Regions from separate parts of the Paenibacillus sp. FSL F4-0097 genome, predicted to be linked through region 2. Evidence: riboswitches for the same ligand, from Rfam matches in the RefSeq annotation. Region 2 holds a riboswitch; each other region holds the start of a gene.

Region 1 (4,322 bases), 710 kb from region 2:
CATCATGAATCTCGCTACTGCCATCCAGGCCATAGAAGGCAAAAATACTCTTCATCCAGGTGTCATACCCAGTTACGGTGTCCAGCGGGTTATTTCCTTGCGTAATATATTTGTTGTACGCCTCCGTCGCCGTTCCTGTGAAAATAACATGATCGCTGGCCAGTTCTACCACATCTATGAGTTTACGATCTTGAACATTTGGATGAGCCGCTTTATCTTCGTCTAGTCTTTGTTTGTATGTGATTAAGAAGGTTTTGAATTGTTCTGGATCCGTGGTCTTGGTCATAAAAGGAATCTTTTCTAAACCTTCGAAGCGGATCAATGGCGCTTTCCCTTGTTCCTCTGCTGTATAGGGATTTACGATATAAACGGTGCCGCCCTTAGTCACTTCATGTGCATAATAACTATTCATAGCAAATTCAGGAACGGTTATAATGTTCTTACCTGGACGCAATTGCACACCTCTAGCCCAAACATTCCAAGCGGCCTCTTGTTGAGAAAAGACTAAAGAAGGTAGCTTATCGTTAGAAGCTGCATCCACATAAACGTTGATCGTATCTCCAGGCATTGCAACGAGACCTGTAGGCTGGTTGTTCGTACCAAAACCAATTCTCAGGTTTTCCTGCGCATGCTTTTTCATATCTCCACGTTGTTCCGCCTCAATGATGGTGCCTTCGGTTTCAACTTCACCATTCACTAGCCTCTTAGCTAAATCCAAAGAATCTTTCAGGATTGGATAGAGCGGATGTACTTTTGCCGCTTCTTCTAATTCGTTGATTGCTTCGACGCTATTATAAGCAGGCACAACCGCACTCATCGTTCCATCTGTGAAAATACCATTTACAGCTTCGCTTACTTTATCTTCTGTATAAAATCTAAATTCAGCCGCAAAAGGTCTGTTGATATTAGCCTTTGTGAACTTAAATTTTAATCTTTTAAACTTCGTCGGTTCGAATTTAAATTCCAGAAAGTCATTGGTACTAATCGCGGTTCCGCTAGATACAAGTTGGAAGGTCTCTCCTTTACTCGTCTCTGATGCATAGATTTCAAAAGCCTCTGGGAATCCTTTGCGGTTATCTCTAGCCAAAAAAGCCACTCTGTCCAGCACTTCCGCTTGCGCTAGTTCAAACACGACTTCATTCGTGAAGCTTGCATCATTGTTTTTGTTCGTTTCCCAATGCGTAGTGGGCTGGTCATCCAGCATATATTCAGGCTTCGTACCTGGGTAGCTTCCACCGTTCACCGTTACTTTTGATACGTTTGCATTCGGCATTCTATAAGCTTGGCTATAGGCATTTTCATAGGCTGTTCCATACCCTTTTAGCTTCGAAACCTTGGCTGCCGTTGCCTCTACCTGATGGTTCTTCAAAAGGATCTTTGCATTCTCTATCTCTTCTTTAAACTGCGCATACAGTGGATGTGCCTGCACTTCATTCTCTAAAGCTGTTAATTTCTCTGTCGTATTAAAGGCAGCACTAACTTGGCTCAAGGTATCATCTGTAAATAATTTTTTCATTTTAGCAGAGACACTATCCTCTTTATAAAAAGAAAACTCAGCCGCACTCGCCCAATCTTGGTTCGCTTTTTTGAAGACAAATTTAAGTCTCTTAAAAGCCGTAGGTGCGAACTGAATCTCCACTACATCACCGGTTGAGCCTGTATATTCTCCAGAAGACACGAGCGTAAAATCACCCGCATCGGTAGTGGAGCCGTAGATATCAAATTCTTGAGCAAAACCTTTACCTTTCGCACCGGATTGCCTAGCCGCGTATACCATTCTATTTAATTCAGTGGACTCATTGAAAACAAACACAACCTCATTCGTAAACGTTGAACTATTCGGTTTGCCAGTCTCCCAATGCGTGCTCATATCCCCATCCATAGCCTTAGCTATAGGCGAGCCTGAGTAGTTGCCACCGTTATTTGTGATGGATTTAATATTTGCTGGATTCATTCTAAAAACCTCATTATAGGCATTTAGAGCATCCTTGCCGTACAGCTCAAACGGAATAACCGAGGCGTTGCTTAATAAGTTAACCTTACTTTGCGCCACTGTTTTTGTTACATTTACCTTGCTTGCCTCACTTGCTAAAGCATAACCTGCCTCACTCGAAAAACTGGCCAACATGGCCGCCGATGTAGCGATCGCAATCATTTTCTTCATCTCTTCTTACCCCCAGATGTCATATGAATCTCTCCAGTGCCCAAAAATGGGCACAAAAAAAACTACCCCAAAAGAGTAGCTTGATTGCGTATAAAGTCGCCTAAAAATTAAGACTTAATTTTTATTAAACCTTAACAAGCATAAACGCCTTCGGCGTCCTTATAAGGACGGTAAGCGTTTAAGCGAGAAATATAAGATATTAAGTATAGGTGTATAACTTATACTTTCTTATATTTTAACAAAAAGCGTTACACACTCTTTGGCAGCTGGCTGACAATAGTTATGATAACCTTAGTCCCTATAGCTTTGCGTCCCTACATTTCCATAGGTTTGCCTATGAAGTTTCGAATACATTCAAAGAGTAACATAAGCCTAGATCTGATCGCATGATTAATTGGTATGAAATGAGTATAGGTAATTGCAATTAGTTTTTCTCATGTGATAGATATTATTTATCGACTATCCCGGAAGAGAATGGGATCCTTTAGGACTGGAGGTCTAATTAACTCCCCGATCCGAACAAACGCCGGAACCAATTCCACACATCGCCCGTGATGGGAATTAATCCGAAACCATGTTCGCCAACTGCGATTACACCATATGCCCATTGTCCGATAGCTATGGCACCCCCAGCGATCCTGCCTATCGCTATCGCACCAAACGCCGTATCCCCTATGGCGATGGCCCCCAACGCTTTTTCCGCGATTGCGATCGCTCCTACAGCCACTCCTGCAATCGCAATCGCTCCCACTGCGAAGCCAAGCCAGCTAAGTGCTATTGCTCCAATCGCTAACCACATTCCCAGTGATATTGCTCCTAAGGAAAGTACGCCCACGCTTATCGCACCTATGGAAATCAATCCGACAGCTACATCTCCAATAGCGATTAAACCAACAGCTGTCTTTACACGGGGTTTACTTCCATGACCATACTTTTGACCTGAGTATCGCCCTAAATTACTACGAATACTGATGACCGGAAATGAGGGAGAAGGCCATTGATAATCAATTTCTCGTCCATCAAAGCCCCTAGAATCCGCCCAGCGCGTTACAAATTGATGCCATTTCATATCCATCCCGTCCCCCTTTTCAAATTACCTAAATTATACAACCCCGGGGGTTGGCTGTACTCAGACTCTGACCTGAAATTCATCTCATCCTCTGGACCGATATATACTCATTAGGATTACTGTTTGGGAATAGGATCAGGCTTTCCAAATAAATATCCCTGAAACAACTGATAACCACTCTGCTTAAGCCATTCAAAGTCCTCTCTAAACTCCACACCTTCTGCTAAAGGAACAGATTGGATTTCTAAAGCCTTTTCTAAAAATTGTTTAGCTATTTTCTGTTTGTTCGGATCACTGGACACGCCTTGAACATATTTCATATCTAACTTCATGTAATGAGGTTTAAGCTCCAATAACATCTCGATTGTGCTGAAGCCTTCCCCAACATCATCTAAAGCGTATTCAAATCCCCGGTCCTTGTAATATGTCAAAATAGCTTTCAAATGAGCGAGATCATCCACTTTCTCCGTTTCAACAACTTCAAAGACAAAAAGAGAGGGATCGACACCTAATTGATTAGCCAATTCAACCGTTGATCTTAAGCAGAACTCTGGAGCGTAAATTGATGTAGGGATAAAATTAATAAACGTTTTTTTATTTAAGGGCGCAGCATATTTTACGGCAGTCATTCTACATAACCGGTCTAAAGCATATAAACGCCCACGATTCCGTGCTGCCGCAAAGATCTCATTAGGATAGATAAGGGATCCATCTTCTTTTTTAAATCTCGATAAAAGCTCGTATGCAAAAATCTCTTCCCTTACGTTCACAATCGGTTGGAAGTAACAAGTAACAAGACCCTTAGTGATAACCTCATCAATCCACTTCATATCCATTACAGTAGACATCTCGGATAGAGGTCTCCATGCTTGGTCATCTATACGAAATTCAATTTTCCCGGACTCCATATGATCGTTACAGAAATCTAGAAGATCTCGCGCTTCAGCTTCCTTAATCGTAATCACATTTTCTTCTACCTTATGTATCGTATTACTTCTACTCAAGTGATGAATAACCTTAGGTAAAACCCTAAGATTAAGCTCACCATGAGGCTTGATTTGAAAATTCAGCTCTCTTACTACACAATGA
Region 2 (4,322 bases):
AAACCTGCTACATAGTAAGGTGCAGGACTTGATTCACCCGTTTTTGGCAATTCCTTCACAGGTGGCTTACCTAATGGGATCGTATCGTCCACTACGATGATTTCATCAGGTGTTGGCGTTGGCGTTGGTGTCACTGCCGGTACCGGACCTAATGGGATCTCATCATCATCAACAAGTACTTCTGTGCTATTCGACGGTGTTGGTACTGGCGCTGGTGTCGGCGAAGCTACAGGCCCAAGCGGCACAGGATCTTCTGCAAGAACTATAGTGCCAATTACGGATGATGGCGTTGGTGTCGGGAACACCGAAGTCTCTGGTGTCGACGTTGGTGTTACCTCTGGAGTTGGTGTTACCTCTGGCGTTACCGTCGGTGTCGGTGTTGCTTCTGGTGTTACTGTCGGTGTCGGTGTTGCTTCAGGCGTTACCGTCGGTGTCGGTGTTACCTCTGGCGTTACCGTCGGTGTCGGTGTTGCTTCTGGTGTTACTGTCGGTGTCGGTGTTGCTTCAGGCGTTGGCGTTGGTGTCGGCGTCACTGTTGGCGTCGGCGTTGGTGTTGGCGTTGGCGTCGGCGTTGGTGTCACTGTCGGCGTTGGCGTCGGTGTTAGCGTCGGTGTCACTGTTGGCGTCGGCGTCGGTATTGGTGTTGGCGTCGGCGTCACTGTTGGCGTCGGCGTCGGTGTTGGTGTCGGCGTTGGCGTCACTGTCGGCGTTGGCGTCGGCGTCGGCGTTGGTGTCACTGTTGGCGTTGGCGTCGGCGTTGGTGTCACTGTCGGCGTCGGTGTTGGTGTCACTGTCGGCGTTGGTGTCACTGTCGGCGTCGGTGTTGGTGTCACTGTCGGCGTCGGTGTCACTGTTGGCGTCGGTGTTGGTGTCGGTGTCGGCGTCGGCGTCACTGTTGGCGTCGGCGTTGGTGTTGGTGTCGGCGTCACTGTTGGCGTCGGCGTTGGTGTCACTGTCGGCGTCGGTGTCACTGTTGGCGTCGGCGTTGGTATTGGCGTCGGTGTTGGTGTCGGTGTCGGCGTCGGTGTCACTGTTGGCGTCGGCGTTGGTGTTGGCGTCGGTGTTGGTGTCACTGTCGGCGTCGGTGTCACTGTTGGCGTCGGCGTTGGTATTGGCGTCGGTGTTGGTGTCGGTGTCGGCGTCGGCGTCACTGTTGGCGTCGGCGTTGGTGTTGGTGTTGGTGTTGGCGTCGGCGTTGGTGTCACTGTCGGCGTTGGCGTTGGTGTCACTGTCGGCGTTGGCGTTGGCGTCACTGTTGGCGTTGGCGTTGGTGTCACTGTTGGCGTTGGTGTCGGCGTTGGTCCAGGTTCATCACCATCGTATGGATAGTGGTGAAATTCACCACCACCAGTCCCTTTGAGTGAAGCCGCCACTAAAGTACCGTTAATCTGACCATTAATAAAATCAACATGAGCATAGGGGGCAAGTATGCTTCCCATTACACCTATGCCTGCCATATCCAGATACGCAGCTTGGCTAAAGTTAAGCAAAATTTTCTTGCTATTCAACACGTTATTAGGTAGAAATCCGAAGTTTTTCATTTTTACGTTAGAACCATCAATATTAATAATTGCTGTAGATCCTGAAGGAACATTTATTGTAATTCCATAGGTATTAGAGACGTTATCTCCTGGAACATTAAAAACATTGACCGCAGGATCTGTACCTGTCAGGGTAAGACTGCCATATTGGTACACTGTTGTTCCATTCGCCGGCAATGCTGCAAGTTCTGCTGATTTGTCCTTCAAAGACTGACCTACGGCTGAAAAGTCAATCGTACTCCCCTGTCTTTTTGTACCTCCCTTGAGGAGCGTTACATTCCCTGAAAAATCTCCCCCGTGCACGATATTCCCATAAACAGTACCTCCGTTGAAAGTAAGATTCCCTCCAACAACAAGTGTGTCAGTCAAGGAAACCTCAGCAGCGGTCAACCTATCTCCAACACTATAGTTGGTTAAGTTAACGTTACCTCCAGCAGCAAACCTTCCTTCCGTATCCGAAACCGTTGTTATATCCCCTAGAATAAACACGTTGTAGACCCCTGCAATTCCCAATGTAGAAGAACTACTAGCTCCAGCAACTCCAGCTCCTAATGAGGAAAGCCCACTACCTACCGTCAAAATCCCAGCTAATACAAGCGAGAGTAACGGTCTTATTCTTCTTTTCAAATGGCACACCTCCTAAAACTATGATTTATATTAATCAGAATAATTACCAGAAACTCTAAAGGACCTAACAACAAAAAAGACCGCCAAAAAGAAGTGGAATTCCCTTCTCATGGCAGTCGGACGGTCATTGTGCCTTTAAGACACTTTAGACTCCTGGACTTTGCGTCCCGCCCTTTCAGACGGTTTGCTATTATCATGACTATATATATGTATTACACTGCAAGTCCAGAACTGGTAGCCGAAGCATTCTCTCCAATAACCGTCTATGACTTTTAATACTTTTTGAATTAATAACAGTTTAGCGCCCGACACCCACAATTGTCAATCAATTCCTTTCGATGATCCCCCTCATTATTACCATACAAAAAAAGCGCCTAAAGGCGCTTCGCATAAGGTTTTTCATTAAATTTTAAAGTAACTGTATATAGCCCAATATGGATATCCATAAGGGAACACTCAGAATTAAACCAAAAAACAATCCACGCTGGAGGCTGCCCTCTTTTTCCATCATAATTCTCCTTTATGTGCGTCCGATACATTATTTTTTATTATTACAATTTTAATATAATTTATTCTTCGTTATTTACTTGTGAATTTAATCACATTTGATAAGCTGTTTAGAAATACCATTGATTATTTTTGGAATATCGGGGTAGAATACGAATATACGTTCCTATTAGAGGTGATGAGATTCATGCATAGAGCAGAAAGCAGGGACAACATGCTGGTGAAATCTTATTTATTGCTTCCGATGATTTTATCAGCTTTCGAACGGGACTCCGCCATTTTATCTACACACTTACGAACACCCGCCCCTTATCTGGAGGTGCTTGGAACAGCTGCTGCAGTAGCTACAACAGATCTAAGGGATGTTCGTGCAGAAATGAGAAGACGGGGAATCAAGGTGTATGAGCAAAACAGACTTAATACGGGAATTGAAGCCAAGTATATATGTCGTGGCTATCACGAACGAATGCTGCTGTTGAATGACATTGTTGCGGCTCAGGCTGCCATCCATATGCGCAGATACCTAGGGCTGGATATTTCCTCTTTTAAGAGTTACGAAGAACAGTATCAGATTAAATAAAGCTGTATAGAAGCCGCTCTACTCTCCCCCCAATCAATTAGTGAACAAAAAAATAGGCCTTACCATGGGAGTTGGCAAGACCTGAGAGAGATATACCACAAAACACTGGGGGGTGTTTGGTGTCTTCAATATATACCTCGAACCTGAAAAAAAGCTGATAGGCACATAAAAATTACATTAAAAATATCATTCGCCGTTCAGAAGTGATCCGAATGCTCCCACAAGCTTAGCCGACCTTTGGCTGGAATTGGATGGCGCAGTGAGTGAACCTCTTCAAGCTTCCAGGCAAAACGTCCTTCGCTATAGTCGCCAAAATCATATTCGTTCCCATTGATCCATTCCCTTAAATCCACCTCTGGAGTAACCACATAACATCCCGCGAGCTGACCTGTAGCAATAATAGCTCCTGTCGGCAAATTATTCGCTGTATAGCCATGTTTCGCCAATACTGATTTGTACGGTTCCTGTTCACAAATCTTTTTGTCAATCCTCATTCCGGCATGGATGCCTAACTCGCCGCGGTAGGCTGTTCTCCATGAACGAGTTTCAAACTCTTTTTCACCAAGAGCAATTAAGGTCGCCCAAGGCTGCCGTATTGTTATACACCGCATGATATTTATCCCCTTTGTTTATGTTGGACGTTTGTCACGGATGCCACGGATCTCGATCTCGCGTTGTGTAATCTTGCTCTCCTTGACTTGATAAATAATCCCAACCGTTTGGTCGATACTCATTTCCATGATTGATCGCCTCTAAAAATAAGAACATTCATTTTTATTATATACAAACAAAAGTTCTAAATATCAATATTATTGACATTCACCTGTAACTCCCCACAATTTAAACAAATAAAATAATTAAAATTGATAAAGGAGAATATAGTTTGTATACTAATCAAGTAGTTAGTGTGCAAACTATATAAAGAGGGGAATTAATTTATGGACAACCCAGGACAGTTATTAATAAGAGTAAGTCTTGAAATGAAAAAAAGCTTAACAAAAAAACTTTTACTTTATAATGTAACAGCTCCTCAATGGGCAGTATTAAAAGATATATCTATTCATTTA
Region 3 (4,322 bases), 120 kb from region 2:
CCACTTATGAAGCTCTAAATACCGAATTGACTAACCTTAAAGAATCGGCAACCTCAGGTATCACTACCCTTCAAGATAAACTCCAAATGATCAGTCAGACTCGCGAGCAAAAACTAGAAGAGCTTGAAAAAGCTCGGCTAGAAGAAGAGCAAGCAAAGAAAGAAGAAGAAGCGAAGAAGGAAGAAGAACGTTTGGCTGAGGAGAAAAAGCAACAAGAAGCCGAGGATAAAGCGAAAGCTGAGGCAACCCCTCCAACGTCAGGTGAAGCTGCTCCGGAAGCCCCAAATAAAGAACAACCTGAAGCCCCAGCCACTGACCCGGTTAAGCCGGAAATTGGTGAAGAGCTCACAATTCCAAAAGATGTTCCTCAGCAAGAGGCTCCACAAGAGACGCCAAAGGCGGAAGACAGTACGACTACCCCGCCGGTAGCAACCCAAGCTCCTTCGGACCCTCAACCTGAGAAAGGTGGAGAATAAGATGCGAATTAAAAAAATTATCAATAATACCTTATCGAGCTTAATGCTTGTGATCTTTATTCTGCTGGTGGCAGCCGTAGTGTTATCCAAGGCCTCCGGTGGTGAACCTGCTTTCTTCGGATATGAGATCAAAACCGTACTCTCAGGATCGATGGAACCAGGAATTCAGACAGGCTCAATTGTCGCATTAAAACCCGGAGGGGATATGAATCGTTTCAAACCAGGCGATGTCATCACCTTTAGGAACGAAGATAATCTGCTCATTACTCACCGGATTGTAGAAGCGACCGTCAATAACGCTACTGGTGAAGCTGTTTATCGCACTAAAGGCGATAACAACGACGCACCCGACATGAACCCTACCAGTTCTGCGAATGTTGTAGCTCAGTATACCGGGGTCACTGTACCCTATGTCGGTTACGCTATGAATTTCGCGGTTTCCAAAGCTGGAAGTGTAGTCCTCATGATCGTGCCTGGCTTGATGCTTCTGCTCTATGCTCTGTATACCTCTTGGAAGGCTGTAGCTGCATTAGAAAAGAAAAATGCTGCCCTACTGCCAGCCTCACCGTCCCCAACAGAAACACAGCCCTAAGTTGATTGTCCACTTCCGCTTACGAACCGGAAGATACAATATATAAATTTTATAAAAAATTCAAACACAAATTTGAGGAGGAATTTTATTATGGGTATCAAGAAAACATTGGGTCTTGGCGTAGCATCTGCAGCACTGGGTTTATCATTAATCGGCGGAGGAACCTTCGCATACTTTAGCGACACTGCGCAAAGCACAGCTACATTCGCAGCGGGTACACTCGATCTGAACTCCGACCCTTCTGTCATCGTTAATATTCCTAACCTGAAACCAGGTGATACTGTAACTAAATCCTTCAAATTGAAAAACGATGGTTCGCTCGATATCGGATCTATCATTCTGAATACATCGACTCAAATCACGGATGCTAAAGGAGATAACTACCTGGATTTAGCCGAGTTCATTAAAGTTAAATTCCTTAGAAATAATGATAAAGGAGTACCTATCGTCTCTCCTGAAAATGTAGTTTATGAGACTACACTTGCTGCTTTAAAAAGTCAGCATCCGGATCTCGTAAAAAATACAGGTTGGGATCAACTCTTTACCGAAGCATCCGGTATTAAAGCCGGTACCAATGACAGCTTCTCCGTCCAATTCGAATTTGTGGAAAATAACCAAGATCAAAATATTTTCCAAGGCGATAGCTTAACACTGACTTGGGATTTCGTAGCTAAACAAGGTGCGAAAAAAGACTACTAAGATCAATAAAGTAATTTAATAAAATACTCGAAGAGCAGCAGATCCTGAATCCGGCCACGGATAAGCAGATTGCTGCTCTTCTCTTTACAATAAACTTTGTCCGATTTATTGATATTTGCTATACTAATAACAAAAATTACGGAGGGGCGTCAGCATAGTGCCACAGAATATGGGCCAACGTATCCAGCAGCTCCGCCTAGACAAGGGTTTCTCCCTATCTGAGCTTGCGGACAGAGCAGATGTGGCTAAGTCGTATCTTAGCAACGTGGAGAGAAACATCCAATCCAATCCATCCATCCAGTTTATCGAAAAGATCGCTGACGCGCTTCAGGTATCCATTCATGCCCTACTCTATGGAGAACCAAATGATGCAGAGGAATCACATTTAGATTCGGAATGGTTCCGATTGGTGCAGGAAGCTATGGACTCAGGCATTAGCAAACGCGAATTCAAAGAATTTCTGGACTATCAGAAATGGAAGCTCGATCAAAAGGATTAATACTTCCTACTAATCTGGTACGATCCTCTCTTCTACTAAATCATATCGAAAAAGGACACAGCGAAGAACCGCTGTGCCCTTTTTCGATATGTAACCCCTCTAATGTATTACTGCACGATCTGCACAGTTTTCTCATGAAAGAACTGGCGGATTTCATCTGCCTTAATGCCAGCCTTCTTAGCTGCTAATAATAAATGTACCCACTCTTGATCCAGATCAATAAACTGCTGTTCTCTGTTGCTACCCTGGTTGGACTTTTCCAAAAAATCTCCCCCTAAGATTTTACGTCCCCAGGCAATCCGGCTGTCATAGTATCTCTACCTTAGACCCGCGACTTTGTGCCCCTGCCTTTCGGCAAGTTTACCTTTTACTGGACCCTTTTCACGAAAGGATCTGCTTAAAAAACTATAAAATTACTATCTGCAATAACATTATACAAAAAGAAAGCGGAAAAGTGTGTCGATTCCTGGTTACTTTCTATTTTAAAAACGAAAAATAAAAGATTTTTTTTCAAAGATCTTGTCCGATTATCACGATACTCGTCCGTTACATAAAATAAATTGTACTAGCAAAATAAATATTTACTGACCTAATAGTTAAAAATAAGGATAATAGAATCATTTTAATAGGCCTTTAGAATGGGTAATGAGAAGAAACACCCTTCTTTTCATTAGAACAAGCTAACCTATACCATTTTGCGAACGTATTGGACGAAAGAATGAATTGATTACAGTGGCTGAAAGTAGCACAATAAGATGAGAAATGAAACCGCAATCATCACAGCTCCAGTAAGCGTTGACACAAAATGTCACGTATGGAGTTCATCCGTTAAGGAGGATGTATTCATGGCAGCCAAAGAGCCCTATAACGAATCCATTTGGAGTAAGTATTACGGACCCAATTTAGGCTACATTCAAGAAAGATATGAACAGTTTGTGAAAGATCCCTCCACCGTAGAAAATAATTATCGCGAGCTTTTTACAAATTCGGGACCCCCTCCCCTAACTCCGGATAGCGAACCGGCTCCTCAGCCGCGCATCTCGGGAGACACCGAATGGCTTAGAAAAGCAGTAAGAGCTTCCAAGCTAATCGCCAATATTCGTATATATGGCCATATGGCCGCTGAAATTGATCCGCTGGTACGCGATCAGAATCCCATGGCAAAATATCTTGAGCCTGAAACCTATGGGCTGACCCGCGAAGACCTGATTGCACTGCCTGCCACGCTTATATGGGAAAATGCGCCGAATGATGTGCATACCGGGTGGGATGCCGTGCAACGTATGCGTCAGGCATACACCAAGACTATCGCCTATGAATTCGGGCATGTGCATGAAGAAAAAGAACTGCAATGGCTAAATAGACAGGCAGAATCCACCAGCTCACCAGCACCCCTGAATAATACAGAACGCAAAGAGCTCCTGAACCGCCTGATTCAGGTAGAGCAATTTGAAACCTTCCTCCACAAGACTTTTGTAGGTCAGAAGCGTTTCAGTCTTGAAGGCAATGATGCTCTTGTGCCGATGTTAGACGAAATCGTACGCGCTGCTGCACATGACGGTGCAGAGCATATTTTGATGGGCATGGCGCATCGCGGTCGCCTCAACGTCCTTGCACATATTTTGGGCAAACCTTATGATATCATATTTTCAGAGTTTCATCATTCTCCGAACAAGGAGCTTTTCCCTTCCGAAGGCTCCACAGGCATTAACTATGGCTGGACAGGTGATGTGAAATACCATCTCGGTGCAGACCGTGCTGTCCGTGAAGGAGAAACCGTACGCACAAGAATAACACTAGCGAATAACCCAAGTCACTTGGAATTCGTCAATCCTGTCGTGGAAGGTTTCACTCGTGCCGCACAAGAAGACCGGAGCACTGCAGGACTGCCGAAGATTGATACCAGTAAAGCTATGGCGGTGCTGATGCATGGTGATGCTGCTTTTCCAGGTGAAGGAATTGTTGCAGAAACGCTTAATATCGGCAAACTTCAAGGTTATCAAAATGGTGGGACGATCCATATCATTGTTAATAACCGAATTGGTTTTACGACTGA

What was found. A riboswitch is a leader RNA that binds a small molecule or an ion and turns the genes downstream of it on or off. The one in region 2 is predicted to bind cyclic di-GMP.
Region 1: linked by a shared signal. The riboswitch ahead of MHH86_RS30390 (NPCBM/NEW2 domain-containing protein) and the one ahead of MHH86_RS02365 (choice-of-anchor A family protein) in region 2 are both predicted to bind cyclic di-GMP.
Region 3: linked by a shared signal. The riboswitch ahead of MHH86_RS01815 (anti-repressor SinI family protein) and the one ahead of MHH86_RS02365 (choice-of-anchor A family protein) in region 2 are both predicted to bind cyclic di-GMP.

The regions. Positions count from the first base shown of each region.
Region 1 covers NZ_CP151965.1:6,774,596-6,778,917, forward strand. Annotated here, with positions in the region: gene MHH86_RS30390 (NPCBM/NEW2 domain-containing protein) at 1-2,164, opposite strand, end outside; cyclic di-GMP riboswitch class I at 2,423-2,509, opposite strand; gene MHH86_RS30395 (hypothetical protein) at 2,667-3,233, opposite strand; gene MHH86_RS30400 (EAL domain-containing protein) at 3,350-4,322, opposite strand, start outside.
Region 2 covers NZ_CP151965.1:531,678-535,999, reverse strand. Annotated here, with positions in the region: gene MHH86_RS02365 (choice-of-anchor A family protein) at 1-2,168, opposite strand, end outside; cyclic di-GMP riboswitch class I at 2,277-2,367, opposite strand; gene MHH86_RS02360 (hypothetical protein) at 2,758-3,255, shown strand; gene MHH86_RS02355 (ASCH domain-containing protein) at 3,453-3,866, opposite strand; gene MHH86_RS02350 (MarR family transcriptional regulator) at 4,194-4,322, shown strand, end outside.
Region 3 covers NZ_CP151965.1:409,571-413,892, reverse strand. Annotated here, with positions in the region: gene MHH86_RS01835 (hypothetical protein) at 1-476, shown strand, start outside; gene MHH86_RS01830 (signal peptidase I) at 478-1,068, shown strand; gene MHH86_RS01825 (TasA family protein) at 1,159-1,767, shown strand; gene MHH86_RS01820 (helix-turn-helix domain-containing protein) at 1,937-2,266, shown strand; gene MHH86_RS01815 (anti-repressor SinI family protein) at 2,374-2,529, opposite strand; cyclic di-GMP riboswitch class I at 2,557-2,641, opposite strand; gene MHH86_RS01810 (2-oxoglutarate dehydrogenase E1 component) at 3,112-4,322, shown strand, end outside.